Regions from separate parts of the Bacillus sp. FJAT-27231 genome, predicted to be linked through region 1. Evidence: a T-box and tRNA genes for the amino acid it is inferred to sense, from the RefSeq annotation. Region 1 holds a T-box; the other holds one or more tRNA genes.
What was found. The T-box of region 1 lies ahead of AC623_RS14090 (valine--tRNA ligase). A T-box ahead of a tRNA ligase gene usually reads a tRNA of that ligase, here a tRNA-Val.
Positions count from the first base shown of each region.

Region 2: it encodes a tRNA-Val, which carries the amino acid that the T-box ahead of AC623_RS14090 (valine--tRNA ligase) is inferred to sense. The anticodon was not compared.

Region 1 is NZ_LFZU01000001.1:2,914,711-2,930,173, forward strand. It holds gene AC623_RS14060 (hypothetical protein) at 216-1,160, opposite strand; gene AC623_RS14065 (type IV pilus modification PilV family protein) at 1,272-1,835, shown strand; gene AC623_RS14070 (PulJ/GspJ family protein) at 1,777-2,376, shown strand; gene AC623_RS14075 (hypothetical protein) at 2,376-4,532, shown strand; gene AC623_RS14080 (VWA domain-containing protein) at 4,583-9,241, opposite strand; gene AC623_RS14085 (bifunctional folylpolyglutamate synthase/dihydrofolate synthase) at 9,463-10,752, opposite strand; gene AC623_RS14090 (valine--tRNA ligase) at 10,931-13,573, opposite strand; T-box leader at 13,675-13,911, opposite strand; gene nfsA (oxygen-insensitive NADPH nitroreductase) at 13,964-14,692, opposite strand; gene AC623_RS21160 (hypothetical protein) at 14,867-15,058, shown strand; cyclic di-AMP (ydaO/yuaA leader) riboswitch at 15,232-15,371, shown strand.
Region 2 is NZ_LFZU01000001.1:827,602-843,064, forward strand. It holds gene AC623_RS03950 (alpha/beta hydrolase) at 1-309, opposite strand, end outside; gene AC623_RS03955 (hypothetical protein) at 518-745, opposite strand; gene AC623_RS03960 (ATP-binding cassette domain-containing protein) at 826-1,620, shown strand; gene AC623_RS03965 (hypothetical protein) at 1,617-2,315, shown strand; tRNA gene AC623_RS03970 (tRNA-Val) at 2,404-2,476, shown strand; gene AC623_RS03975 (S-layer homology domain-containing protein) at 2,682-3,656, opposite strand; gene AC623_RS03985 (winged helix-turn-helix transcriptional regulator) at 4,394-4,756, opposite strand; gene AC623_RS03990 (S-(hydroxymethyl)glutathione dehydrogenase/class III alcohol dehydrogenase) at 4,886-6,001, shown strand; gene fghA (S-formylglutathione hydrolase) at 6,006-6,839, shown strand; gene gshAB (bifunctional glutamate--cysteine ligase GshA/glutathione synthetase GshB) at 6,973-9,237, shown strand; gene AC623_RS04005 (thiol reductase thioredoxin) at 9,549-9,902, shown strand; gene AC623_RS22215 (helix-turn-helix domain-containing protein) at 10,076-10,219, shown strand; gene AC623_RS20740 (winged helix-turn-helix domain-containing protein) at 10,245-10,520, shown strand; partial or broken gene AC623_RS22220 (hypothetical protein) at 10,573-10,713, shown strand; gene AC623_RS04015 (DeoR/GlpR family DNA-binding transcription regulator) at 11,014-11,817, opposite strand; gene AC623_RS04020 (metallophosphoesterase family protein) at 12,167-13,381, shown strand; gene AC623_RS04025 (hypothetical protein) at 13,523-14,011, shown strand; gene guaD (guanine deaminase) at 14,157-15,463, opposite strand, start outside.

The DNA of each region.
Region 1 (15,463 bases):
TGCAGATTAGATGTATGACTGATTCATAATGAATCCTTCATTTATTCTGCTGCTGTTTAATGGCAGAAAGACCACTTTACCCTGCTTTCGTATTTCTTCTATATTTATATCTGACTGTTTTCGTTAAATGTATCCTCTATATAACCTTTCATCGGTTATAATCTCCTTGTACTAAATAGAGAAGCTAAAAACATGCTTTCACTATCTGCTATCTATTACTTAAATGAGTCTAAGTCTGTATCCTTATCGACAGGTCTGGTCGTGCCTTTGGCTTCTGCGTTTTCTTCAAGTTCAGTCGTTTCCTCCTCAAACCATTCATCAAAATCTGAACGATCAAACGGAGTAATATAGTCTTCTTCCTGGCTATCAGAAAGAAGTTCTCTATCCGGTTCCGGGCTTTTTTCTTTAGTGATCGAAAGGCTGCTTTCCTCTTCTTTCACTATTTCATCAAATAGGCTTTCTAAATAATACTTCTCATTGTTATTGCTATCAATCTCACTATCTTCTTCTATCACGCTTCGTTCAAAGACTGGCAATTCTTCTCTTGCCAATAAGCTTTCTAAATCTTCTTTCCATGTTTCAGTTACTGGGGCAGAAGCAGCTTTTTCACCTATAGACGTTTCTGTTTCCAGTTCATTCCCCAGCAACTCCTTGTCTATCGGCTTTAACCCTTCTTTTTCATACATACTTTTTTCTTCCAAATTAAGCTCTTCTACTTCTTCATTTATATAAAGCGGCTCGTTTTCCTCGGCCGCCTGTACAATTGCTTTATCATGATTCGCTTCAAACAAAGCAGCCTTTTGCGGAGGCTCTTCAATTTCTGCAAGCTGCTTTTCCTCTTTCCTGTCCTTCATCACTTTCTCCCTTGTTACAAATCTATTCTCACTAGCCCTCTCCTTTTTATTGACCGATCTTTCGCTCATTACTTTATGTCCCATATACTTGGATACAAAATAAGCCATGGTAACGACAAGAAGGAAACAGACGAGCAAATTATGCCAAATTGGAACATATGGCTCCATAGCAAAACTGCTCCCTGCAATCAGCAAAGCAACACCTAACAGTACAAAACTTCCTGTTGCTGTTAATCCGAGAGGCAGAAAATATACAATTGGCATAGCCAAAAAAAAGGCCATCAGTATAAAAACTAAACGGGTCATATAAGAACGCCTCACCTTTAGAGAAATATATTCATCTCTTACCGTTTAAAGGAAAAATGAACTACAAAGTATTGTATAATAAAGTCAGCTATTTTGAAAGAAGGGAAAGCGATGAACCTGTCGAAATTTGTATGTCAATCGCAAAAAGGTGTCACTTTATTGGAGCTTTTGCTCGCCATGACCATTTTGTCAATCGTTCTACTAACCTTTACACGTTTTTTCTATCAGGCAGGTACTTACAACCTTTCTAACCAGAATAAGACGATAGCGCTCAATGTAGCGAGAAATGCGATGATGCTTTTGGAGAAAGAAAATTTTATTGAAATAAGGAATAGTTTTTACGAGGATACCGCTCCAGTTACAGCTACTGGAGATCAGTTTGGATTGTATTTGTGTAAAAATTCAAATGATCAAACAGAAGGGTATACTCTTAAGCCCTTATCAGAATCTGAAACAGAAGAACCTCCGCTGCTTCCTACTGGCTGTCGGCCCGTTACAATTAATGGCGGAGACTATTATGTAACGGTGAGCTCTGAAAAAAACGCTGAAGAAGAAAATAATGATACATTTTATAACTATTACATCCCAGTCAAAGTGAAGGTGAGCTGGTATCAAAATGAAAAGAAAAAAGAAACCGAACTGGAAGGAACGATTAAAAGCGAGGATTTGCGATAAAAGTGGGCTCACTCTTATAGAAGTGCTGCTGACCATTGTCATTATGGCGATTATCTCGCCGATCGTCTGGTCTGTCTTTAACGGCGGTCAAAAAGCGTATGTCCGGCAAACCGCTGAAGTTCAGTTTCGCGAAGATGCCGATTATGCCGTCACGATGATCATGAATGAATTTTTCGCCACGCCATTTGACTACGTGGAAAGCTGCGGAACAAATTGCATTAAAATCGTAGATGCAAAAGAGGCCAGATTAAAAAAAGCAGGGGCTGAAAAGACAACCTACTATGACATAGAAAAAGAAGCAAAAAGCGAAGTAAAAGAAACGGAAATAAAAGTAGCTGAGGAAGATGAAAAAACCGTCCTGCAGATCAAAGGGGTTCCAGTGGAAACAGAATCGGATTTTAAAGATACAACCGTTTCCTTCTCTTGTCAGGAAACGGATTCTAATGGAAAGTGCTCCTCTGGCTTAATTAAAATTAACATGAAGCTCGGCGATGCAAAGACAAGTCAAAATCTCGATCTAGAAAGTGAGTTTGGTTTCTAATGAACCTTCTGCACAACAATAAAGGAAATGCCCTGCTGCTTGTGTTATTGATAACCGTTATTTTCACTGCTTTAGGCTTAAGCATTATCGCCTCTACGCTCGGCGGGACAAAAAGAACAGAAATTCGCAAAGAAGAAATCGACAAGGCATTCGCCTCTATTAAAGTCATTGACCAAATAACAGCTGATTTGTCTGCCGCTTTGCAAAGCCCAGAGAATAATATGGCCATCGCTGACATAGCCCCGGCAAATGTATCTAGTCGTCTCAATGCTATTTTACTAGACTTGAAAGCTCGATATGAAAATCCCGAAAAAGGCATTGAACAAGTAGATTTTAAAGATGTCACGGTAGACAAGCATTATTTAACCAAAACCCAATCAGATGAAACTTTAACACGCGTATACGAAATTTATGTAACAGCCAAAACCGGAGAAGAAAAAGGAAACATCCGTCGCACGGCGACTAAGCGGCTTATTATTTCCCCGCTGCCAAGCTTTTTAAAGTATGCAGTCGGCGCTGAAGATGGGCCGCTTATTTTAAATGGATCGCCGAATATTAATGGGGATATTTTTGCAAATCAATTGATGATTAGTAAAGATGCTAAGTATTACAGTGAGGCCTATGATCCAGAAAAGGGACCAGATAAAGAAATGGCTACACCTTATCCTTCTATTATGAAAGATCTTTATGCGAGTAAATTTAACAGCGGACACTTACAAGAAATCCTTGATCTGTTAAGGAAACGAGACGAGGAGGGAAATACTTATTTTTACAAAGACAAAGTGCCGGCTTTAAAAAACGACAGCCAGTATCAGGAGATTGACTTTGAAGAAGCATTTGCAACAGAACAAAACGCCGCACTTGAGAAAGTCGCTATAGGAAGGAAAGTTGATATGTCAGTGGTTATATCACAAAATGACATATCTGAGGGTATAGCGACAGCTGAGAGCCTCCCCACGCCCGACGAGCCTGTCCCTGACGTCAGTTTTAATGACTTAGACATTTCAGGAGACGACGGAAAGCACGTTGGCAACTTAATCATAACGAACAAAGAATATGACATCACTGTAGACGATCTTTATGTTAAAGGTGATTTATTAGTTTTCGCTAACCAAAACATGACGTTTCACAATATTTATGCAACCGGAGCCGTTAAAATCATTTCGAACAATGGAAATCTATCAATAACAGGCAATATAGCGTCTCGAGGCGCAATTACATTCATAAATAGCAAAGGAACTTTTGAAGCGAAAAAAGCGATCGCTACGGAGCAATCATTGACGATCACCAATGAAGATGCAATGTCGATTTCCAATCAGGATACTCCACAGAAGCAAAACTTGTTTGCAGCAGAAAAGATAGAGATCACAAACAATCCTGAGGGAATATTAACGATAAATAATGACCTTGTGGCCGGTGAAGGAAATAACGATACAGACGCCATTAATTTGGAATTAAATGGCGAATCCAAAATTGAAGGAAACCTCATTTCCTTAAAAGACAAAAATAATATTAAACTGCTTGTCTATGACAATCTTGATCAGCAGCTTGAAATCACTTTTAAAGGCAACATTTATTCCTCAGGAAAGTTGACGTTACGCGGTAACACAAAAGGTGAGGAAGGCCAAGCAAAAGAAAACGACGAATTAAAAGTCGATGGCATTATGTATGCTTCTGGAGAAGCCACGGTTTCTAACCTAAATATTGTTGGTTTAGAAGATGAAAAGCAATCAAAACAGCTTATCCTGCTTTCTGGAGAAGATGGCTTAGTAATTACAAGAATTAATGAATTCAATTACTATAAGGAACCCATAGAAACACTGGAAACAAATTATGTACCTACTGATGATCCGGAGATTAAGCCCATCAAAGGATTTTTCTACACAGAAGGCAAAGCTGAGTTATACGGTGTCGGCTCACTCTTTTACGTAGACGGAGGCATTTTTGCGAAGGAGCAATTAGAAATTAACGCGGTGCGTGGAGCAATAAAGAAGGATTCAGATGGAAAGCCTAAAGACATTATGGTGGAAAAACAAGAAGATCGTTATTCTCGCTTTATCGTCAACTATAATGAAGACGTCTTGCTACAAAACTTTGAAACCCTTCCTCAAGTAAAATATTTATCGATTTATTCAGATGATCTGACTGTAGAATAAACAAAAAACGGCGTCCTAAAAGCCTGACTTTTAGGACGCCTTCTTATTCTTTACCATCTTCCCTCTATATCATCACCGTGGTCTCCACCGCCACTATCTGACGATGGCTTACTCACTTCAAAAACAGCTGTACCTGAAGCTGTTTTCTTGCCGTCTCCCTCTTTATTTGGCTGTTCGGCTGTTACCGTCACAGTAGAATAACCGGCCTGATTATCAGACACTTTGATCTGCCATTCTCCACCTTCTATTCTAGTCTCAACAATAGAAGACTTAGCAGATTCTACTCGGATCACCTCAACATCTGTTGCGTCATCCGGGTTAATGTTCACATAATCTGTAATAGGTATCCACTCGTTTTCTGTTTCACCTAACTGAAAATCATAATGCGGTTTCGTGAAGGAAATCCCTTCAAGTTCAACAAATGGATCGATAAACTCAATCACAATCGTTTCTTTCACATTTGGATCTTCTTTAGCTGTCACGGTCATGGTTACCGTGCCGGATTCTGTTCCGATCAAGGACCATTTATCTTTCGTTTCAGTCTTTTCCGCTCGGCTCCACTCTTTATCTAATGTTACGGTGTATTCTTTGTTTTTTGTGGTACTTTCAGGAAGAATGGCAACGGTAAAATTGCCGGTTACTCCTTTATCAACTTTCCATTTTTCCGGCTCTTGTTCTGCTGTTTTTATCTTTTCATTATCCGGCACCACAGCAATGCCCGTGATTGGTTCATGAATCGTTACCTTCTCTCTAGATTGTATGTCCGGGTTATCCAATGAAGAAACAATTAGCTCCGTTTCTCCTGCATTTAAGCCTTCCAGTACCCAAACATCTCCATCACCGCTATGATCCTCTTTCATGATAGCATCGGCTAGACTGTCATTGCCGAAAGAAAGCTGATAATCATTTTCCACCGTAGTCTTTGGCTCTAATGTAACCGTGAACTCCTTCGATTTTCCTTTATCTACCTCTAAAGGACTCGGTTTAATAATAATGCCAGTGATGGGCTCCCCAACCGAAACGGGTACTTCTGCTTTAATATTTGGATTTATTTTAGATTGTACTGTCATCGTAGTCGTACCCGCTTTTAAGCCTGTCAGTTTCCATTCATCTACTTCCCCTTGTTTTTCAGGATTAACTGGAACTGAAGCGATGGAAGGATCTTCGAAGATAATATCATACTCCCCTTCTGTCGTATCCTCTGGGAAAACGGCTACAGTAAAATCAACACTTTTTCCTTTTACAACATTTAAAGAAGTAGGATTCACTGTAATTTCCGTGATTGGTTTAATGATTTCAATAGATTTCTTAATAGGATTACTATCAAGCGTAAATCCTCCAGAAGTCCGCACTTCGATATCGACCTGTCCTAAGTAGTCCTCGAAAATCGGCACAGCCATTTGCGGATCAAACGTTTGCCACGAAGTCGTGCTTTCCTTATTTGTTAATCGGTATTCATATTGAACCTCTTCACCGGCTACTAAATATATTGCTTCGAAAGCCACTGGTCCTTCTGTTTTTGGAACGGCAGGACCATCTGTTTGATGAAGTGGTTTCTTAGCTGCATCAAAGTTATTAAATACATTGTAATCTGTTTTCATGTAAAGCAGCGCGGTTGACCCGTCGCTATACGTCAGCTTAATGGCCGTGCCAGCGTTTACAAGCTCCATTCCTTTTACCGGTTTGACAATTTCACCATTTTCATTCGATAGCTTTGTCTCTGCCATCAGCCAAGCATCTGATTGATGAACTTTTTGAATGGTACCGGTATGATCGCCGACATAATCATAGCTCTTCTGTCCTGTTCCATAGAGTAATACTCTCATCGATATCTTTTTATCCGCTGGAGCTAATTGGTTTTCCTGATTATCGGCAAATCTAGAATCTTTAAAATAAAGAGTGCTCCTTGGGATTTCCGTAGAAGGCAGTGCCCATGCCGCTTTTAATTTTACTTTCACGACAAAACGATTTGGCGTAAAGGAACTTGGCATATAGGAAGTCGTTCCATTAGAACCAAGAGTAATGATTAACATTTTCCCTTCCTGCTTTACAGATGCTCCTGGTATAGAAGTTGTTTCTTTCATAACTTCTAATTGTGGATTGCCTGCCATTTCTACCCCATCCGGAAGTGGTTGGCGTAACACAATTTGACTGATCGTTCCTTTCGTTTCCGTACCGAAAACAGTATCAGGTGTCAGAGTATATTTCATAGTAAATTCATTGCTCTCTGAGTCAGCATTTCCGATTTTGACAAGACCTTCAGGCTCAAAAAATGAATTGCCCAGCACTTCTACCGTACTTTTAAATACTGGCGGTGCATCTTTCACTACTTCTACTTTAAAAGCAGGATGTACAAGCTCTTTCAGCTGGCCATCCAAGTCTTTATAAGAGATTTTTACTTTTCCCGTAAAATCATAAGTTCCGGCAGCTGTAAATTCCAAAGGAAGCAATTCTTGAAGTTTCACAGGGTCTGGATTTCCTCCGACAGGATAATGAAATGTAAAGGGAATTTTAACGATTCCCTCATTAGCAGTAAACTTACTATCTTTTCCCACTATTACAGACGAACCGAAATCTCTTAAGTTAATTTCTACATTTCCTCTTATAGAGGGAGCATCAACCTTTTGAGTAATACTAGTTAAGATAGAGTTCAAGTTCTGTTCATTCGCCGTTTGAACTGCTCCCCCGGTCTTAGCCGCCATCGTATTCAAAAGGCTAGAATTTGTGAAGGTAACGATGTTCATGACAGCATTGCTGTTCTTTACTTGTTCAGCAGAGGTTAAAGCCCCGTTATGGATTACTATTTGTGTCTCTGTTAAAGAACGTGCAATCAAATCTTTTTCAACATTTTTATTCTCATCTAGTAACTGTCTATAGGGCGTACTTCCATCTTTTATTCCGTACTTAACCCAAGCATTATTTCGTATTGTCTCACTCCATTGCTTACAATTCCCACTACTCCCTGCATAATCTATACATTTTTTCTCATTTACATCTTCCCTTTTGACGAACTCTGTCTGTTTGCCCGCTGTCAAAAAGATGATATACCGTTTGTTAATTATTGGTCCTGAAAACTTCTTCACTGCCTCTTCTAAGGCAATGGAGTAATTTGCTCCACCAGAACTGGAGTAATCGATAGATCTGCCATACACATCTCTTCCCACTAACGAGTCAACTGCTTCTTCAATTGCTGTCAATCCTTCTCTTGAAGCAACCATGCCGTTTCGTTTTCGGCTAATATTGCTATCAAACGGGATAAAATAGTAATTGTCATTTGAAATCTGTGAAGCTTTTAAAGTCTTAAGAGTCGATTTCATAGCGGATTGGGCCATTACAGACCACCCATTTTGCGCCATTGCACTGGAAGTGTCGTAAACGAAGACGATATCAACTGGTTCTCTTTGAGTCCCTGGCTGAGTAGCTATCCCTTTAGGAGTCAAGTCAATATTTAATTCGCTTTTAGCGTTTTCATTTGTCGGCTTGATCACTTTTTCAGGAGATGCTTTTACAGCAAAGTCAATTCCGGCAGACACCACTTCTTTTTTCGTGACATAAATCGTCGTAGATCTGATAATAGACCCGCTTGACTTGCCATAAGTCAGCTTGCTCTTAATTGTGTAGGTTCCTTCTTTTTTGAATATAAGCGGCAGGGCTTCAGAAAAGTTGCTTCTATTCAAATCAAATTCGTATATTTTCTTGCGACCTGAAGTGTCTCCTTTCATTTCAACAAAGGAACTAACATCTTCATTTTTTTCATTCACAACCGTATCTAGATCAATTTCAACCTTGCCAGTAAGGTCTGAAGACGGTTTTGAAACGATATCTGTAAATAAATCAGGAAGCCTCTTATCACTTGCCTCTAAAGCATAGCCGCCTGTCTTGCTGGAAATTTCATTTAAATAAGCCACATCCCCGTCATCCCCATTACCGACCCCCACGCTGTATAGCTTAATATCTTTACTTTTCATACTCTCAATGATTGTATCAATTTCTTGCTTTACCGCACGTTCATATTCCGCTGTTATCCCTTGCGTGTCGCTGCTATTATGCTTTGTTTCATTTTCAAGCAGATTTGGTTTTCCATCTGAAAAGAGAATAATATTTTTGTAGGAAGAGCCTGAGCTATCCAGCTGTTGAATTGCCGTTTTTAATGCCTTAGCGTAATTTGTTCCCCCGGGCGCATTGGTGCCTTTCTCAGAAGTATATACATTGTTATCTCCTAAACACTGGTTTGCCAAAGTATTTATAAGAGAAAAGCTTTTCGTCGTGCCTACTGTATACTTCCTGCCATTTCCCCCATTACAAGAGTAGCTGGGCACTCCATTTCTAAAAGGAATAAATACAGTATTGTCCCTGTTATTAAAGTAACTTAATGCCTCTATAAAGACTCTTTGTTCACTTATAAACTTTTTATCACTTTGTCCACCATGCATCGACTTTGAAGTATCATATAAGAAAGCTACATTGACGGATTGTCGCAGTCCCTCATTAGGCAAACCGTTTGTAGACACCTTTAATTTCAGTGTACTCTCTGCCCTTCCTTCAGTAGATAAAACGACATTCGGTGGCATAGCTGTAACATTAAAATTCATAGACGGCGGCATACCTGTTGCTGTTGCTGCATTTGCTTCTCTCGGTACAATTGGCAACACAGACAGTATTAACAAAAAAGCTAACAACATCTTAAAAATAGTTGATCTTCCTGCCATCTGTCTCTCCCTCCCTTGTTTCGTCGCATCTACTTTGTTATGTTACGATTATACCAATATACACATTCTTTTTATAGATCATTAGACCTAACCAAATGAATTTTTAATGGCAATTTTAGAGAAACGACAATACTATTATCTTTATGAGTTTATTCCATGAGGCGCATGTAAAAAGCCGTCCTTGCCGGTTTAGTGCCAGGACAGCTTTCTATGCTGATTCATCATGCTTCTTTTATGAATCTTTTCACTTCCGAAATAAAATAAAGCGACCCTGTCACGACTAACACTTCATTTTCATCGGCAGTTTGTTGGAATTTTTGAATAAATCCTTGCCACTTTTCTTCCCATTGATGGGCGGTTAAAAACGGTTCAAAGTCTTTTTTCTTAGCAGCCCGCGGGAATTCAAAGGTTGTGAAGACAATGTGGTTCGCTGTCTTCTCAAGGAGCTCTGTCATTTCCTTTAAGTCTTTATCCTTCATGCCGGAAAATAACGCAGTGATGTTTTTGCCGGGAAAACGTTCGGCAAGTGAAGCAGCGAGTGCTTTCATGCCTTCCGGATTGTGGGCCCCGTCGAGCAGAATCGTTGGCTGCTCGGAGACGTATTCCATTCTTCCCGGCCATTTCGCCGACTGAAGACCCGAGCGGATATGCTCTTCTTCGACTAGGAAAGCATAGAAGGTGCGCAAGTACAATATCGACATGATCGCAACGGCTGCATTGTCTGTTTGATGGAGACCATTCAGACCCGTCATTAAGTCTTTCAGATTGGCAAAGACAGACTGAAAATGAAAGACTTCTCCTTGAGGCATGGATGTTTGCCAGTCAGCCTTGAATTGCTCTCCAAGCTGGTAGACAGGAGATCGAACTTCTTTGGCCCGTCCTTTGATGACTTCCAGTGCCGCCTCCTGTTTGACTCCCGTGACGACTGGTGCACCATTTTTAATAATGCCTGCTTTTTCAAAGGCAATGTCTTCAAGCGTGTCCCCTAAAAATTGCATGTGATCCATGCCGACTGTCGTAATCACCGACAGCAATGGCTGAATGACGTTTGTGGAATCGAGCCGGCCGCCAAGCCCCACTTCAAATAAGGCGATATCCACTGGGCGGGTGTACGCGAAATAGTAAAGGGCCATCGCCGTAATCACTTCAAATTCACTCGGTCCGCCGAGCTCTGTTTTTTCTAATTCCTCTGCCAGCGGCTTAATCATAGCTGTTAATTCAACAATGGCTTCATCGCTAACCGGTTGGCCATTGATGCTAATTCGCTCGTTGAATTGTTCAATATAAGGAGAAGTGAAGGTCCCCACCTCGTATCCCGCTTTCTCTAGGATCGAGCGCATCATGGCGACAGTGGAGCCCTTGCCATTCGTCCCTCCGATGTGTACCGCCCGTAGACGGCGCTCTGGATACTTCATTTTCTCCATTAGCCATTCCATTCTCTTTAAGCCCGGCTTAATGCCAAGCTGAAGCCGTCCATGAATCCAGGAAAGCGCTTCTTCATATGTAGTCATCGTTATGTCTCCTCCTATCAATCATCTTCTAAAAGAAGGTTCGGCTATTTATTATCCAAAAAGTGGATTTTATTAGCTAAAATGATGATTTTATTAGCTAAAATGATGATTTTATTAGCCGATCGTTCCTCTAGAAAAAGACGAATCTACGCTCGGCAGATTCGTCTCATTCCTTTTCTTATCCTTGCATTTCTTTCATGCGTGCTTCAACAGCGGCGCGTTTTTCAAGATAGTCTTTTTCTTTCGCGCGCTCTTCGTCGACGACTTTTTGCGGCGCTTTGCTGACGAACCGTTCGTTGCCAAGTTTCTTTTGAACACGTTCGACTTCGCTGTTCCATTTATCCCATTCTTTTTGCAAGCGGGCAATTTCCTCTTCGATGTTAATTAATCCCTCAAGCGGCAAGAACAATTCGGCACCTGTGACAACAGCCGTCACCGCTTTGTCAGGTGCTGAAGCATCTGTTGAGACGACGAGCTCTTCCGGGTTACAGAAACGCTCGATGTAAGCACGGTTGTTTTCCAATGTGCTCAACACTGTTTCATCTTTCGCTTTGATAATTAACTTAATCTTCTTGCTGAGCGGTGTATTGACTTCCGCCCGGATATTACGCACAGAACGGATAATGTCTACAAGCAATTTCATTTCTTCTGCTGCTTGCTGATCAGATAGTTCCTCATTCACTTCTGGCCATTTCGCTGTGACGATCGTCTCTCCATTGTGAGGCAGGTTTTGCCATATTTCCTCGGTAATAAACGGCATGAATGGATGCAATAGGCGCATCGTGTTATCTAACACGTAAGCAAGAATAGAACGTGTCGTTTTCTTCGCTGCTTCGTCTTCCCCGTAAAGCGGAAGCTTCGCCATTTCAATATACCAATCGCAGAAATCGTCCCAAATAAAGTTGTAAAGCACGCGGCCTACTTCACCGAATTCATAGCGGTCAGCGAGCTTTGTCACGTTGACGATCGTGTCGTTTAAGCGCGTTAAAATCCATTTATCTGCAACTGATTTTTCGCCGCTCAAGTCGATTTCTTCATATTTCAAGCCATTCATGTTCATAAGAGCAAAACGAGAAGCGTTCCAAATCTTATTGGCAAAGTTCCAGATAGATTCTACTTTTTCTACAGAGAAGCGCAAGTCCTGTCCAGGAGAACTGCCCGTTGATAAGAAATAACGCAAGGAATCAGCTCCGTATTGATCAATGACTTCCATTGGATCCACACCGTTTCCTAGTGATTTACTCATTTTCCGTCCTTCTGAATCGCGGACAAGCCCGTGGATCAGTACATCTTTAAATGGACGTTCGCCTGTGAACTCTAGACCTTGGAAAATCATCCGGGATACCCAGAAGAATATAATATCATAGCCTGTTACGAGAGCAGCAGTTGGATAATAGCGTTTGAAGTCCGCTGCCTCTTTGTCCGGCCAGCCCATTGTTGAAAACGGCCATAATGCAGAGCTGAACCATGTATCAAGAACGTCTTTATCTTGTTCCCAGTTCTCAGCGTCTTCCGGTGCCTCATGGCCAACGTAGACTTCGCCTGTTTCTTTATGATACCAAGCTGGGATGCGGTGACCCCACCAAAGCTGACGAGAAATACACCAGTCACGGATATTTTCCATCCAGTGAAGATAAGTCTTCTCAAAACGGTCTGGTACGAAATGAACTTTATCTTCTTTTGATTGCAGTTCAATTGCTGAATCTGCAAGCGGCTGCATTTTCACAAACCACTGGGTAGATAAATACGGCTCGACTACCGCACCGCTGCGCTCTGAGTGACCGACAGAATGCATATGGTCTTCAATCTTGAAAAGGACATCTGCTTCCTGCAAATCCTTCACAATTTGTTTGCGGCAGTCAAAACGATCCATTCCATTGTATTTGCCGGCACGCTTATTCATAGTGCCATCTTCATTCATGACGAGAATGCGCTCTAAGTTATGGCGATTGCCAATTTCAAAGTCATTCGGATCGTGAGCTGGAGTAATCTTTACGGCTCCTGAACCAAATTCCATATCGACATAATCATCGCCAACGATTGGGATTTCACGGCCGATGATTGGAAGAATGACCTTTTTGCCAATAAGATGCTTATAGCGCTCATCTTCTGGATGAACCGCTACGGCTGTATCACCAAGCATTGTTTCCGGACGAGTGGTCGCGATTTCAATATAACCGCTTCCATCTGCCAGTGGATATCTCATATGATAAAACGCACCTTGTACATCTTTGTAAATCACTTCAATATCGGATAAAGCTGTTTTTGTTGCTGGGTCCCAGTTGATAATATACTCCCCGCGATAAATTAAGCCTTTTTCATATAGGGAGACGAATACTTCACGCACGGCTTTTGACAAGCCTTCATCAAGCGTAAAGCGCTCACGGCTGTAATCCAGGCCAAGGCCGAGCTTCGCCCATTGCTGGCGGATAAAGTTCGCATACTCTTCTTTCCATTTCCATGCTTCTTCTAGAAATTTTTCACGGCCAAGATCATAACGCGTTTTGCCTTCTTCACGAAGCTTTTGTTCTACTTTCGCCTGTGTGGCAATTCCGGCATGGTCCATTCCTGGAAGCCAAAGGACATCATATCCCTGCATCCGCTTCATACGCGTTAAAATATCTTGCAATGTCGTATCCCATGCATGGCCAAGGTGTAGCTTCCCGGTTACATTCGGCGGCGGGATCACAATGGTGTACGGTGTTTTTGTTTCATCATCTTTTGCTTCGAAATATTGGCCTTTTACCCACCAATCATATCGTCCCTGCTCAATTGCTTTCGGATCATATTTTGTCGGCATCGACAATTCATTGTTTTCCATTCAGTTTTCCTCCTTATTACAGAACAAATGCACAAGCACTTTAGCCAGCTACCTGTAATGTGATCATTCATATTTTTTGAACACAAAAAAACTCCTAACGTCAAAAGGACGAAGGAGTTGTTCGCGGTACCACCTTTTTTCACGGACAGCTGTACATAGACAGACTGGTCCGGCTCTCAATCCATTAACGGCTGGCGACCGGCTTCCACTACTGATAAGTTCGCAGAAGCAGCTCACGGGGGACATTCCAAAGATTCTTGCGGAAAACTTTTCAGCCAGGAGTTTTCCTCTCTGCAGGCAAGTGATCACTTTGTACTCTTCCCGGTCTTTGCTTTTCTTTATCATTCATATATTAGCTGAAAACAGGCAAGGGCGTCAATCTTTCCCCTATTATTTTTTTAGAAAGCCTTTTGATTGCAAAAACTCAAGCATATACGCCCGCCGCGGTTCAGATAAAAAGGCTGCCATCCCACCTGTCCAGGCGGCGTCTTTCTGGTTCGTTGAGCGGTTCGCATAATATTCGTGCATCCGCTCGTCATACGCTGGGAGCAGACGGCTATATTTCTCTTCATTATAGGAATCTTCATGTAAAATAGCTTCTACCGGCAGGCGCGGTTTTACTTCGTTCGATTCAGCTGGCACACCTACAGTCAAGCCGAATAATGGAATGACATAGTCGGGCAGATTCAACAACTCACTGATCGCCTGCGGATTATTACGTACCCCTCCAATATAACAGATACCATATCCTTTTGATTCTGCGGCCACGACAAAGTTTTGGGCAAACAAGGCTGTATCAATCACAGCGACAAGCAGATTTTCTGCCGTGCCGCCTTCAAAGTTTTTGCCATGAAGGGTCACGGCTTTTTCCAGGCGCTTTAAATCCGCACAAAAAACAAGCGGCAAGGCAGCTGATTCAAATTGCTGTTTGTTCTTTGATAATTCTGCGAGCTTAAGGCGTTTCTCTTCATCCTTCACTCGTACAACGGAATAAGCTTGCACGAAATGAGAGCTTGCTGCATGCTGGGCAGCTTCAAGCAATTCATAAAAAACCTCATCTGAAATAGGCTCGTCTGTATATTTGCGGACAGACGCATGGGATTTCAATAAATCGATCATATTATCCTTCCTCCCCTATCTTGTCATCTAAAACCATATGTATGTCCCTATTAACGTAAATCACCTTTTTCCCACTGTCAACGTTCCTGCTCTCCCCTGCTTAAAATCACCCTTTTTATTTGGATACATATAATAAAAGAAGAACTCTTCATGAATTTACAGGCAGGTGTAATGATGAGAAGACGCTATAACCCTTACTCTTTGCCACCTTGGCTTCGGACGGTCCGGGACGTTTGCTGTCAGCTAGCCGTTCCCTTTTGCATCTTCCAAGGCATCCGGACTATTTTCTTTCCTACAACCTTTGATGTTATTTTGTTGTCTATCCTTGTGCTGCTTGCTGTCGCCCTTTATCTCGAGTGGATTTAAGAGGACGTCCCCACAGACGTCTTTTTTGCTTTCTATTTCGCTTCTGCCTGCCAAGATTTTCGCTTTTGAAAATACCTTTCTCTTCCCTAAGTGAGCATGTACATATTTTTCTTTACGAACCATTATTTCGTGATTATAGTAGCTAAGTAAATTTCATATAAACTCAATCACACCTTATATAATTGCTTAATCCTTAAGGAGTGGGGGACCCATTTTGTGCATCGTCACTGGGGGTGAATCCTTCATAAGAAGGCAGGGCTACTCTCAAAGCCCGAATCCGACAGCTAACCTCATAAGCGTCTAGGGAGGAGGTTTGCTTTGTGTTGGCTGAAAAGGACACTGAGTAATACCTTAGTGTTCTTTTTTGTGTTCATTTTTAAATGAGGATTGGTCGTGGTTAAAGGG
Region 2 (15,463 bases), 2.1 Mb from region 1:
TGCTAAAAAGCGAATGTATGCTTCCTGCTTCTGGCCATCCGGATGATACTTTTGCCAGCGATCTTCTGCATTTCGGTAAGGAACCCCGACAATGATGAGGTTCTCAATCTGTTCTTCCGCCAGAAGTTCATCAGCGATGCGCGGAATACGTCCCATCTGAAAATAGTCTTTCCCATCTTGGGCAATTAACAGCGAATATTTATATAAGGGAGAAAAATTCGCTGGAAGGTATACGAGAAGCTCAATTTCTTCATCAAGCTCTTTAGAATAAATCTTTTCATCTTCAATGGTTCCACGCTGTAACGTCATAGTGACCCTCCAAACCAATTAATAGTTATTCGTCTTGATTTTAGCATAAATGAGGCGGACAGTAAGCGGTGAAGCCCCATTCAAACAGTTCCCGTGTATGGGTTCATTAATATGTATGGCCTTTCCTTTAGAATTTAGACAGGTTTTTGAAAAATGTCCTCAGCTAGGATTTTTTTACTATAATAAAATAAAAAGCCGTCCTGAAAAATCAGGCCGGCTGGCTGTTCCTGCGTAAAATAGAAGCAGGATAAGCAGCAAGTATATTAGAAAGCAAAAAGCGGCGATTTTGTTTGCGATAGAAGCAGTAGGCATACACAGCAGATGACGAAAGTGACTTTACTACAATATTACGTCTTGTGATTGTTCCGTCCTGTGCCTGATACATAATGACAAGAGGTAAATTTTCTGGCTGACTTCGCAGCAATAAAGCATTCATGTAAGATCAGCTCCTTGTTCTTATTATATACGAACAAACGTTCTTTGTGCAAGTGACATCACAGTATTTAGGGGGAAAACATGGGGAAACTAATCGAAGCGACCGAATCCGGATTATCGGTAAATGGGAAAGAGGTTTTACAGGGAATTACGATAGAAATCGAACAGGGCACGATTGTCGCGGTAACGGGGATCAATGGTTCAGGAAAAAGCTCGCTCATCAAGCTGTTGGCCGGAATCAGCGAACCGCAGACTGGAAACATTCAGCGGTATTTTACCTCGTATGCCTACGTGCCAGAACACTTTCCGGAGCATCTTTCCTTCACAGTGAGGAACTATTTGCAGCTGCTCGCCGGGATGAGCGGCGGACAGAAAGAAGAGGAGATAGATTATTACACAAGCCTGTTTGGACTTGAATCTTTTTTAGATACGCCACTGAAAAAATGCTCCAAAGGCACAAAGCAAAAAGCTGGTTTTATCCAGGCTTTAATGAAAAAAGGAGAGGTGCTGTTTCTCGATGAGCCGTTCACCGGCATGGATGAAGGGACAGTTCAGATAGCGGTAGATTTGCTGATGGAGCGGAAAGAGAGAAAGACAACCATCTTCACCCTACATGAAACTGAGCTTGCTTATCAGCTTGCTACACACATCGCTGTTATGGAGGAAGGCCGCCTTGTTTCGTTTTTGCCTGTGAAGCAAACGAGCCGGGTGATGGAAATTACTTATCGAATGAACGAAAACAGATGGAAGGCCGTTCCATTAGCCGAACATACTTACCGGCTGATGGTCGAAGAGACAGATTCAGATAAAATGATTGGCGATATTCTGCGACACAACGGGCACATTATAGAAATAAAAGGGAGGGGAGAGCGGTGAAATCATTTGTTGCGTATCAGCTGCGCTCTCTGCTGTCCTCACTGAAATGGATGCCACCATCGATTTTGTATGTGTCCTGGATCTTCAGCCAATACTATTATGAAAACTTGCCGATCGCTGACAGCCACTCGATCTCCGCGTTCGTTCTTTATCCGATCATCGTCTGGCTCGCTATGATCGTCTGTAACTTAGAAAAAGGCAGTGAAAAACTCATCTTGCTTTCGTATATGCCGAAAAGAGCCTACTTTCTTTACGGGAAAATGATCGTTATTTTTCTTGTCGGTCTTACGTTGGCAGTTGTCTCCTTTGTACTGCCGCTCCTGATGGGGATTTTCGGGGAGCCGCTAACGTTTGAACGGATTAGTCTCTTTCTATACGGTCACATTGTGTTTATTCTGTTGGGTATTTTTACAGGCAGTCTTTTTAGTGCCACGAATATGGGAGGGAAAAAGTACTCCTGGAGCGGCAGCGCCTTTATCGTCTGTGCCGCTGTGGCCAGCTCGAAAATTGTGGACGTATTTCCAGGAGCGTGGAAGTGGATCATCTTTATCCTGCCGCCCGTATCGGCTGTGGCCAATACGATAAAGGAAGGAGTCCAAGCTCATCTGACAGAGAATGTTTGGGTGTTCATCTACATACTTGCTGGATTCATATTATTGAGAATCCTATTTTTGAAGAGAGAAAAAGTAAATTAATAGGCGATAGAAAACTTCTATAGGGAAAAGTAAAATATCCGTTGACAACTGACCAGAATTTTCATAGAATAGAACTTGTCAGTTGAACGATTCCGTAGCTCAGCTGGGAGAGCGCTACCTTGACAGGGTAGAGGTCGCTGGTTCGAACCCAGTCGGAATCATACGCAAGCGTCAGAATGTTAAAAAATTAACATTTCTGGCGCTTTTTTATTTACGGTGAAGGATCTTATTTAAGTATAATGTGCTTCTCTTAACCAGCTTATAAGATGACTGAAAACTAGGTGCAGCTTTGATAATTGAAGAATATCCCTATTCTTCCTTATAAACGAACAAGCCCGTCTGGAAACTAACCAGCGGGCTTGTTCATTAATTGATTTTCATATGTTTAATGGCATATTCAAGTCTATCATGGATACTCATGTATGTTTTAGCTTCTCTAGATCCTTGTTTGCCTACCTCATAATAAGGATCCTCACTTTGACCTTGATAACAGTAATAGTAGTTGTTTGCTTTTTTAATCAGATAGTAAGGTGCATCTTCGAAGAAGTTTTTCCATAATGAAGCAGGAATGATATGAATTGATCCAGCGAACGGTGTGTAACCAAGATAAGTAGCATTGTTATAATAAAAGTTAACCGAAAAAACTTTATTCTCACTTATACTTAATCCATCATCAAACACTACTTGGGATTTCATGTAGTTTGGTAATTCTAATTTAAAGTGATAATTATCATTAGGAAAAGTAAAGGTTTTAAAATTGTCATTTAAAGCTTTTGCTAGAAATACAGAAAATTGAGCACGTGTAAGTGGTGTGCTTGGTTTAAATGTTCCATCTGGATACCCTAGAGTAATATTGTTCTCGGCTAAAGCAGAGATGTATGGATAAGCCCAATGGCTTGAAGGAACATCTTTGAAACTAATTTTTTTTGTCGATTTTAATTTAAATCCGGACGTAAGCATTCTAGCCATTAATTCACGAGTCATAGGTTCATTTGGTTTTAAATATGCACTTTTGGGAAATATTCCTTCATCCACAATAGCTGCAGCATATTTATAGCTGCTATTCATGGTTGATAAGTCTTTAAAGCCTGGATTGGGACGATTAGATAAATCTAGATTTAGAGCCCTAGCCATCAACGTTATAGCTTGTAATCGGGTAACCGGTGCTTGTGGACGAAATGAATTATCGTAAAAACCGTTAATGACTTTTTTGTCCGTTAAGTATGTAATTTCATCTTTTGCCCAATAATCACGGCTAACATCCTTAAATGCAGCCGAAGCAAAGGTAGTGCTTGTAAAAGTTAAACAACAAACTAACAATAGACTAAATAATCTCTTCATTTAATTTGCTCCTTTTCATTTTTATAATTAGTTAATAAGATAAGTGATTACTTTACATATAAAAATCTTAACTCCTTAACTTGAAATCTAATCTAGTTTGTGGGTAATAATAGGTTTATAATACCATGGAAATAGAACTAGTAAACAAGTGGGGTATAAGAAAAGTTGTAGAGTCAAAGTGCTCGTATAATTGCAAAGAGAGTTCTCCTATAAGATAGGCTTTATCTTTCTGCCATATTTTTTATTGAAGCTAATAAGCTGCTAATTGAGACCTCTATGGTGAAATAAAGAAAAATCAGCAATGAGAAAGGGAAATGAAACGTTAGATGTTAGAATAAAAGACCTGTTTGACTGGGATGAACTTGGGGGATCTTTCAACAATCAAGGATAAGGAAAGTTTACTTGAATTATTTGAAGAAACGTATCCTAATGGTAAGCCAAAAGCGATTGAAAACAAAGCTAACCAAGTGTGGAAATTTAGATCTGAAATTTTATGTTTCCGAATATACATTTGTCAGCAATATTTTATTAAATAAAATGAAAGGCCATATGGGCTTATTTTTTCGGAAATTTACCCATAATAAAAACAAATAATTTGGTAATCTGTTAAGGACAGAATACGCATCCTAAAGGAAAAAAGATTCTTAAATGATCGTTTTGGAATCCTTAATAAGCCACGAAACGTCTTCATACCAGCGTTTCGTGGCTTTCATTTTCAGAACTGTTTGTGCAAATTGCTAATCAACTGACGTTTCATTGGCATCATTTTGTAAAAAGTCCCTAAAATTATCACCCCAGTCACAAATGGAAGTGACAACGGATTCTAGACGAAGACCCATTTCACTTAATTGATACTCCACTTTAGGAGGAACAACAGGGTGTACAAATCTAGTAATGATTTGATCTTCTTCTAATTCCCTTAATTGTCTAATTAACATGCGTTGATTGGCATGGGGGAGTTTTTGTTGTATTTCGCTTAATCTTAGTGGAGACTGCTGGAATAAACACCATATAATAGCTATTTTCCAACGTCCGCCTATAACGGATAAGGCCAAATCTTTGCTATTAAAATAAGCTTTTTCTTTATAATGAATCACCATATATATATATTCACTCTTTTCTATATAATATTGTGTCTATAGTGACAAAAATGTCAGTATTGTATGCTGAATTATAATATGTAATTATGAGAATGTAAATATCAGAAAATAAAGAAAGAAGGGGTTCATTTGAAAAGTAAAGCTGCCGTTGCATTCAAACCAGGAGAACCACTTGAAATTGTAGAAATCGATGTAGAAGAACCAAAAGCAAAAGAGGTATTAGTAAAAATTCTTTATACCTCAGTCTGTCATACAGATGCCTTTACCTTATCAGGTGATGATCCCGAAGGCGTATTTCCTGCTGTATTAGGTCATGAAGGTGCTGGTGTTGTCGTCGCTGTAGGGGATGAAGTGACTTCCGTAAAACCAGGGGACCATGTTATTCCACTATATACAGCTGAATGTGGAGAATGTAAATTCTGTCGTTCCGGTAAAACAAACTTATGCAGTGCCGTACGAGAAACGCAAGGCAAAGGTTTAATGCCTGATGGAACCACACGTTTCTCTTATAATGGGGAGCCTATTTATCATTACATGGGAACAAGTACATTTAGTGAATATACAGTCGTTCCTGAAATCTCCTTAGCAAAAATTGATTCAGAAGCGCCGCTAGATAAAGTTTGTCTATTTGGATGTGGGGTTACTACAGGTATTGGCGCTGTACATAACACAGCAAAAGTGGAAGAAGGAGCTGTGACAGCCGTATTTGGTCTTGGAGCGATTGGGTTAGCTGTTATTCAAGGATTGGTTCAAGCAAAAGCAAGCCGAATTATTGCGATAGACTTAAATGAGGATAAATTTGAATTGGCTAAAAAGATGGGGGCAACTGATTTTATAAATCCTTCTAAATTTGATAGACCAATTCAAGAGGTCATCATTGAAATGACGGATGGAGGAGTAGATTACAGCTTCGAGTGTATCGGAAATGTTGAAGTAATGAAATCTGCTCTTGAATGTTGCCACAAAGGCTGGGGTGAAAGCACGATTATCGGTGTAGCAGGCGCGGGCAAAGAGATTCATACTCGTCCATTCCAATTAGTAACAGGCCGGGTATGGCGCGGATCAGCCTTTGGAGGAGTTAAGGGGAGAACCCAATTGCCAGGAATGGTTGAAGATTATATGAATGGTGAAATTGATTTAGATTCATTTATCACACACCACTTAAATTTTAAAGATATCAATGAGGCGTTTGATTTGCTTCATAAGGGTGAGTCGATCCGTACAATTTTAACATATGGAGAGTGAGAAAATGAGTCTTAAGCTTATTGAAAAACATCGCTCTTTTGGCGGAGAACAATGTAAGTACAGCCATTATTCAGAAGCCTTACAATGTGATATGACATTTAGTATCTACTTGCCGTCCAATAAAGAAATGAAAAAGATCCCTCTTATTTGGTGGTTATCCGGTTTAACTTGTACAGATGATAATTTTAGTCAAAAGAGCGGATTTCAAAGATTGGCTGAAAAATATCAAGTGGCCGTCATGATTCCAGATACTTCACCACGTGGAGATGATGTTGCTGATGATGAAGCGTGGGACCTTGGACAAGGGGCAGGTTTTTATTTAAACGCGACACAAGATCCATGGGCCAAGCATTATAACATGTATACGTATATAGTAGATGAATTAACAGCTATTGCGCCAACTTTGGTACCTAATTTTTCAGGGGAAGAAAGCATTATGGGCCACTCAATGGGAGGGCATGGGGCTTTAGTAATTGGCATGAAAAATGCTGCAAGATTCAAAGCGATTTCTGCTTTTGCTCCTATTTTAAGTCCTAGTCACGTCCCATGGGGAATAAAAGCTTTTTCAGCTTATTTAGGCGAAGACAAAGCTTCTTGGAAAGAATGGGATGCCTCAGAACTGATCAAAGAAACTGGCATGCCACCTATTCTCATTACGCAAGGGGCTCAAGATGCGTTTTATCCAGAACAATTAGAAGAAACTATCTTCTTAGAAAACGCTCGGGAAAATAATCAAGAAGTAAGTTACAAAAAAGAGGAAGGTTATGATCATAGCTATTTCTTTATTGCTACTTTCTTAGATGACCATTTCTCTTTCCATATGAAGTACTTAAGATGATACTCTTTTTACGATAAAATATGGAATGGAAAATATCCACATTGTGACTAAATGTGGATATTTTCTATTACTGTATTTTGTCGTGTTTTAAGTTTACTATTTAAAGATAAGTTAATTAGGAGGCACAGATAATATGGATATAAAAAAAATGTTAGTCAATGACCGTGTTAAACCATACTTATTAAAAGCCCGTTATGGGATTGAAAAAGAAGGCCAACGAGTTGACTTATCAGGAAATTTAGCTAAGACAGATCATCCTAAAAGTATTTCGATAAGAGATGAACATCCTTATATTCAGCGGGATTTTTCAGAAACACAGATGGAATTAATTACACCTGTTACTGAAACGCTAGAGGAACTGTTTAATTACTTAGCAGCTATTCATGATGTTGCTTATCGTTCTATGGGTGATAATGAAATGCTCTGGCCATTGAGCATGCCACCGCAGTTACCAGAAAAGGAAGAAGATATTGTGATTGCGAAATTCAAAAGTTTTGAAAATGTTCTATACCGTGAATCGTTATCCAATTCTTATGGCCGCCGTAAACAGATGATCAGTGGTGTTCATTTCAACTTTGAGTTTAGTGATGAGTTAATCCAATCGTTATTTAACTTACAATCGGAGATAAAAGATTATCAGCATTTTAAAACAGAGATTTATTTAAAAGTCACAAGAAACTATTTACGTTATCGCTGGTTAGTCACTTATTTTTATGGAGCTTCTCCTAGTAGTGAAAAGAATTTTTTTGAAGAAGGTTCTTTGAATGAGCCAGTAAGAAGTATTAGAAGCAGTAAATATGGGTATACTAACTCTGATGATGTTCGAGTGTCATATAGTAGTATACGAAACTATATATCAGATCTCTCTTTAATGGTTAAAAGAGGGCTTCTAGTAGAAGAAAAAGAATTTTATTCAGCTATCCGTTTAAGAGGCGGACATCAAGTTTCCGATTTAGAAGAACACGGTGTTAGTTATGTTGAATTGCGTAATATCGATTTAAATCCTTTTGAAACGTATGGTATTAGCTATGAACAAGCAGAGTTTCTCCATCTTTTCTTAATTTATTTACTATGGAAAGATGAAGATAATCATTGTGATGAGTGGGTAGAAATGGGCGATTTTTACAATGATGCAGTGGCTCTTGAGCATCCATTAGAGCCTACACAATTTGCAGTAGAGGCTCACCATATGGTGGATGAGATGGAACAGTTAGTAAAAACTTTAGATTTAACTATCTCGGATTCGTTATTTGTTAATCTGAGGGAAATGCTGAGGGACCCAAGCAAGACTTTGGCTGGAAGGCTTTGCAAAGAAAGTGAAGAGAGCAGTCAAGCTCACGTGGCTACGTGCATTGCTAAAGAAAACTATAAGAAATCATGGGAAAAGCCATATCAATTATCAGGCTTCACCGACATGGAGCTGTCCACTCAGATTTTAATGTTTGACGCTATCCAGCAAGGAATTAAAGTAGAAGTTTTGGATCGGCAAGATCAATTTTTGAAGCTTCAATTAAAAGACCATATTGAATATGTGAAAAATGGCAATATGACAAGTAAAGATACTTATGTATCCACTTTAATTATGGAAAACAAAACAGTAACAAAGAAAATTCTTCAGCAGCATGGATTCCGTGTGCCGGTGGGTGAGGAATTTCAGACAATAGAACAAGCTTTGCGTTCCTATGATCTGTTTTCTGCCAAGCCATTTGTTGTCAAGCCGAAAACAACAAACTATGGATTAGGAATATCGATCTTCAAAGAAGGGGCAAGTTACGAAGATTATCAAAAAGCACTCGCACTCGCATTTAAAGAAGATTCTTCCGTATTAATAGAAGAGTTTCTTAGCGGAACAGAATATCGATTTTTTGTGTTAAATGATAAAGTCTATGCTGTTTTATTGCGAATTCCTGCGAATGTGAAAGGTGACGGGAAACATACCATCGAAGAGTTAGTCATTCAAAAGAACCGTGATTCGTTAAGAGGAAGAGACCATAGGACACCTTTAGAAAGCATACAATTAGGTGAATTAGAGAACCTTATGCTTAAAGGTCAAGGGTATCGAATGGATTCGGTTCCAAAAGCTAATGAAATCATCTATCTGCGTGAAAACTCTAACATTAGCACGGGTGGAGACTCGATTGATGTGACAGATGAAATTCCTGATGACTATAAAAAAATAGCGGTGGATGCGGTAGCGGCACTTGGAGCTAAAATTAGCGGCATCGATTTGATTATCGCAAATAAAGAAGCTCCTGCAGCTAATAAAGATGCTTATGGAATCATTGAAGCGAACTTTAATCCATCCATGTATATGCATATTTTCCCATACAAAGGAAAATCTCGACGTTTGACTATGCATATAATACATTATTTATTCCCGGAACTATTACAAAATTAGAATTGAAGTTAGTCAAATCAGGGTTACGACTAACAGGGCGTAGGTTTGCACCAGCAGAGACAGGAATAACATAATAGTGTTTAAAATAATGTATAGCATTTTTTCTGATACTTCTAAACTGCTCTGCAACAATCGATTTTTTTAGAAAGAACTTTTATCTTTCCGTTTCAGTCTCTTGGTATTTTGACTGAAATTAATTTTTGTGTTTTACACTAGTATTCGGTAAGGTTCGACATTCAAGCGTGTAAGCATAATTTATTTGATTATTTACACATCGTTGTATAATAATGACATTAGAGAAGGGAGATTGAATGATGGTTACCACTTATGAAGAAAATGTAGCTAGTTTTGATAAAATTAATTCTGCAAAAGCACAGGAATTAGTAAAAGGGGAAGGCGAAGCCGTTATCTATATTGGCAAGGCTGTATGTCCTTATTGTCAAACATTCGTTAAAAAACTTAAAAAAGTTGCTGAGGAAACTGATGCTCACATCTATTATGTCAATAGTGTGGAAGAATCTGATATAGAAGGGATTATGGCCTTCCGTAAGGAATACGACATTCCAACGGTTCCAGGTTTTATCTTTACTAATGGTGACACAGTAAACGTAAAATGCGATTCATCTATGCCAGAAGAAGAAATCAAAGCTTTTATGAACAAATAATTTAATTTCAAAGTAACAGGCGTCTGGCACTTGTCACTTGCCGAGGGCCGTTAATAATTTTATGCAAATAAAGAATGCTTTTTCTTATTAAATTCTCTCTAGTTTCTTGTTTTCGCGCTAGTTCTAAGCGCGCCTGATCGAATCCCCAGTAGCAGCGATTGACGAAACGCTGGTTGTATTGGTCAAACTGGGAGACGAGAAACCGTTCCAGTGATTCTTCGTTCGCCGCCAGGCTTCTGAATGTTCACCGCGATACAGTTTCCGCCTACATCAAAAAATTTAACCGAGGCGGTATGGAAGCGCTGCTTCACCGCTAATCCTCTCCGGACAAGACCCTCTCTGTTGTCACCAGATCAGGAAGTCGAAGTGAAACGGGTGATTGAGCACAGCACACCGGCTGAAGAAGGCTATGGCTATGAATCAAGCTGGGATACCTGCATGTTGAAACATGCCCTGGAAGAGAACTGTTCGATTTCGATGACTCAGGCGGGAATTGGCAAAATGCTGAAACGCTCGGGCTTCAGCTGCACTCGCCCAGCGTATATAGTAAAGCGCGCAGACCGTAAGAAACAGGAAGCCCTCCAAAAAGAGCTGGTTATGATTTTGGACAATGGCTGAATTCATCACACTAAGCTGTTGAAGCCTTTTTGGAAAAAGAAGGGCCACCGGGCTTACGCTGCTTTTCCTGCCGCCGTACTCTCCCCAGCTCAATGCAGTGGAGCATATGGAGGGTTGGCTGAAAGGCAGCGTGGTCGTCAATCTTTTCACGCCACATAAGAAGAGATCTGTGCACCCATCCGTTCATTTATGAAGCATCTAGGCAAGTGTCTAGATGCTCCAGCTAATCGGATCGTTAGCTATGTTGAAAGCTTACATTATACTTATATAGTTAATTTCTCTGATTTTTGAATATGATAGAATGGTCATCTACTGGTTTTGATCGCTCTTTACTTTCCGAGTTGAATTTATTTGATTTGACTTTACAAGATTGAAATGGCAAAGGTCACTAGCCTAAACTCAGTCAGAATCATACCTAACAGCCCTTGACCTCAAGGACTGTTTTTTTATTTTAGCCTTCTATCTTATAACTAAAAAAAGAGGCAGCAACTCATCAATCAACATACATCCTTTCATCCGCCTTCACCCAATCCAGTTTTCCAATATTCGCATACTTTGCCCACTGTATCGGCATGTCCTGATCTGAAATCACGACATCAATGGATGATAAGCGATCCATATGAAAAAAGGCGCTCTGATTAAATTTAGAGGAATCGGCGACAACGACTACTTGCTTTGCCTTCTTAATCATAATCGAAGAGGCCGCTGCTTTGTCCACATCGAAATCACAGATTCCGTTCCGGCTTATTCCACCGCAGGAAATGAACGCTTTATCAAAATAGAATTGTTCTAGCAGCTGATTGGTGATGGAACCGCTAATGGAACGCTGCCGCGGGTTCGATGTTCCTCCAATGACAATAACTTTTCCGCTAAACAGATTCGCTTCTAGTCGATTATTTAACGTCACGGCTGCCGCTAAAGAGTTGGTGACAATGGTAACATGTCGGACGTTCTTAATGGAATTGGCGATCTGTAAGGTAGTAGACCCGACGTCAAGCGCAATCGTTTCACCGTCCTTGATAAAAGAGGCCGCCGCTTCTCCGATTAGTTGTTTTTGATGATGGGCGAGACTAACCTTGTGATTGAAATCAGGCTCGTTGCTTACTCCTATATATTTAACAGCACCGCCGTGAATTCTGCGCAATTTCTTTTCTTTTTCAAGTGCGCTTAAATCTTTTCGAATCGTTTCAGGTGTTACATTTAATTTTAAAGCTAGGTCGATGACGTTAACTCTCGTTTTCATATCCAATTCTCGTAAAATGACTTTATATCTTTCTGACATTACCGACTTATTCATATTCCTCTCCCGCATTTCTACCATTTTCTTGTTGTTCCTTCATTATAAAAATGGATTATAAAGAAAGGGTTTCAATAACGTTAATTTTTCAAAAATATTTAGTAAAACAAAAGAGATATTCACTGATTCGTCTGTCTTTTTGACTATGAAAACGATGATTCCTCCTTCTTAGGGAGGCTGCGGTTCTGAATTTAGGGAAACTTTGTTTTCTTCGATCTTTTTGTTTTCTTTACTTATCTTTTGACTCGAATTCATATTCTGCTAATATTGGCAGTTTATGATCAAAAGCGGGAAGATGGAGAACACATCTTTATTGGATGGCTAGGAAAAATGGGTGGAGGTATTCTAAATGAGTAATCAAGATATGAGTAAAGGGTTAGACAGAAGACGTTTTATCAAAATTGGAGGAATGAGTACACTTGCTTTAACGCTTGCGTCTAGTGGACTGCCTGGAGATTTATTTGGCAGCACGACAGTCCTTGCTAACGATCATCAAACGGCTAAATTAAAATTTAATTCTGACGGAAAATTTAAAATCGTGCAGTTTAATGACCCGCAGGACGATGAACGGATTGACCGCAGGACCCTTCAGTTAATGGAGAAAGTCTTAGACGCTGAAAAACCTGACTTTGTAGTGATCAATGGAGATATGTTGGCAAGCGGGCCTGATACGCCTTTGGAAGTAAAACAAGCAATTAACAATCTTGCTCAGCCGATGGAACAGAGAAAGATTCATTGGGCGGTGACATTTGGAAATCATGATGAAGATTCCACTCCAAAAAACGGGCTTGATGAGGCCGCGATGCTTAAGATTTATATGTCATACCCTCACAATATGAACGAGCCTAGTGAAAAAGGGTTAACAGGAACAGGAAATTCCCATTTATTGATTAATAATTCTAAGGGAACGACACCTGCTTTTAACTTATGGTTACTAGATAGCGGAAGATATGCTCCAGATGAAATTGCCGGACAAAATTTCGAGGGCTATCCGGATTGGGATTGGCTGCGCTTTGATCAAGTGAATTGGTATTATGAAACGTCTAAGAAATTAGAAAAACGATTTAATCGCAAAGTGCCGTCCTTGATGTTCATGCATATTCCTTTATGGGAGCATCGGTATATGTGGTTTGCCAGTAAAGAGGAGATGTCTGAAGCGAAGCATGCGCTTGCGGTGAAAAAGCATAGCATCACCGGGGAAAGAAATGAAGATGAATGTCCAGGACCAATCAATAGCGGCATGTTTTCCGCCATTTTGCACCGTGGTGATGTGAAGGGCGTCTTTTGTGGACACGACCATATCAACACATATGCGGGAAATTATTATGGGGTAATGCTTGGCTATGGAGGCAATTGCGGGTTCGGTGCTTACGGACTTTCGGGAGCAGAAAGAAATAGACTGCGTGGCGCTAGAGTGTTCACTTTAGACGAAAAGAAAGAAGATGTGCTTGTCGATACATACATGGTTTTTGCAAAAGATTACGGCATTGATTTAACAGCAAATGATCAAAGTGTTGATCCATTGCCATTAAAGGATAAGCCAAAAGCTGTCACAAGCAAATGAATAGGGAGCAGTACAAGGGGAAGTGATGATTCACTTCCTCTTTTTCGTTGCTCAATGGTCATTAAAAGTTTTAAGAAAATTATACGAATTTTTCATTTTTTTGGTAGTATTGTACTACAAGGAACTATTAGGGGTGAAAAAATGAAACGAGAATGGGTAAAGCATGAAGATCCAAACAATAAATACGGCGCTACCTTTACATTAGGGAATAAAGACATAGAGGTGCCAAAGGGGGCCATTATATCTGTTACGAGGGGCGAAAACTTTAATATTCCGCGGTTAATGATCAATGGGATATTGAATCAGTTTATTATGAAGGCTCTAGTTAAAAATGAAAATCTCCTCTACGCGGAACTAACAGGACAGATGCAAGGCGGCGTAGGTCAAACGATGACTGTATGGAAAGATCCTAAGTTAATGAACCGCTTTCGAACAAAGGGCTTCCATAATTTTTCGAGACGGTTTTTTAGCTGGGTTTTTTATAGTGGAAATGTAAAGTCATACTTTCATACGTGGAAAGCGGTGGGTAAAATCCCTTCTTCGGCTGAAGCTAAAGAGTATGTAGTAGAAAACGGCAGGTTCTATGATGGCGGCAAATTGGTCAGAAGGGCCAAGCAGCAAAAAGCTTAATCTTTGACCTTACTTATTCATCAATAAAAATACAAGACAGACGTTTATTAGAGCCTTTTTTCGGCAGATGATTGAAAGAATGATAAGAATTGAACAGGAGGCCAACCATAAGATGTTGGCCTCCTCATATAGCAAGAAAATTAACTTATTTCTGATGTGAATGCACTTTCTCCCCCTGAACCCAAACTTCCTGGATATTTTCCGGACGGACCAAATACATTATTTTTTGAAAGACGTCATGCAAGTCTTCATTTGCCTCAAAGATCGGCAGTTTGGCAGCTGCCGTTTTCGTATCAATGATTTGTACGTCCCATGCGAAATTTTCCTGCAGGCGGCCAATTGGCAAGCTTAAGCTTTCGCCGCCGCCAGCTGTTGCCAAATAGAAGGCTTCATTGATAGTGATGCGTGATTGCGGGACACCGCGATCTTCGGCAGGAAGAGCGGGATTGACCCCATCTTCTAACATTCTAGATGAGATCACAGCTTGTCTGGCATTATCGAAGAGACTAGGTGAAAAACCACCGGAAATATCGGACCCTAACCCAATTTCAACGTCTTTAGAATGAAAGTGAGCGATAGGTATCACGCTATTGGCAAAGTAAGCATTGGATATTGGACAGTGAGCAACCGCCGTTCCGGTTTCAGCAAATAGCTCGGCATCGTTGTCATCTAAAAAGTTGCAGTGGGCCATGACCGATTTATCATGCAATAAGCCAAAGTCATGCAATGCAAAAGCATCGTGTTTGCCGAATCGTTCTTTTACATAATTGTGTGCCCAGTCGCTTTCACTGCAGTGTGATTGCACATGGGTATCATACTTGGCCGCCAATTCCCCTAAGCCCTTTAACGTGTCATCGGTACAGCTTGGAATAAAGCGCGGTGTTACGACTGGGTAGACCCCTTGTTTCGTTGATTTCGCTAATTCTTTCACTGCTACAATAAATTCCTCTGTATCGGCCAGCGCCGTTTGCGTATCGGCGTCACGGTAATAGGAAGGAGTTTGTTCCGGGTTATCCATTACAACCTTTCCAACTAATCCGCGCTGTCCTTTCTTGGCACATATTTCAGCCAGCAGCAAACTTGCCTCTTTGTGCACAGTCGCAAAGTAAAGTGCTGTCGTCGTTCCGTGAGCAAGCAAGGTGCTGACTACATCGTTGTAAACCGTTCTGGCAAAGTCAAGATCTGAAAATTTAGCTTCAATGGGGAAGGTATACGTGTTTAACCAATCATAGAGCGGAATGTCTAAGGCTGTTCCCGATTGAGCCCATTGCGGCGCATGAACGTGTAAGTCAACAAAGCCGGGTAAGAGATACTGGCCTTCCGCTAAACGATGAAAGTTCTCCTCTCCTTCGTAAGCTGCTAACAACAGCGAATAGTCCGCGCTTGTTGGTGCTGCGACTTTTTCGATGATCCCTTCATCGTTAATACAGAAAAGATGGTCTTTTAAAATTT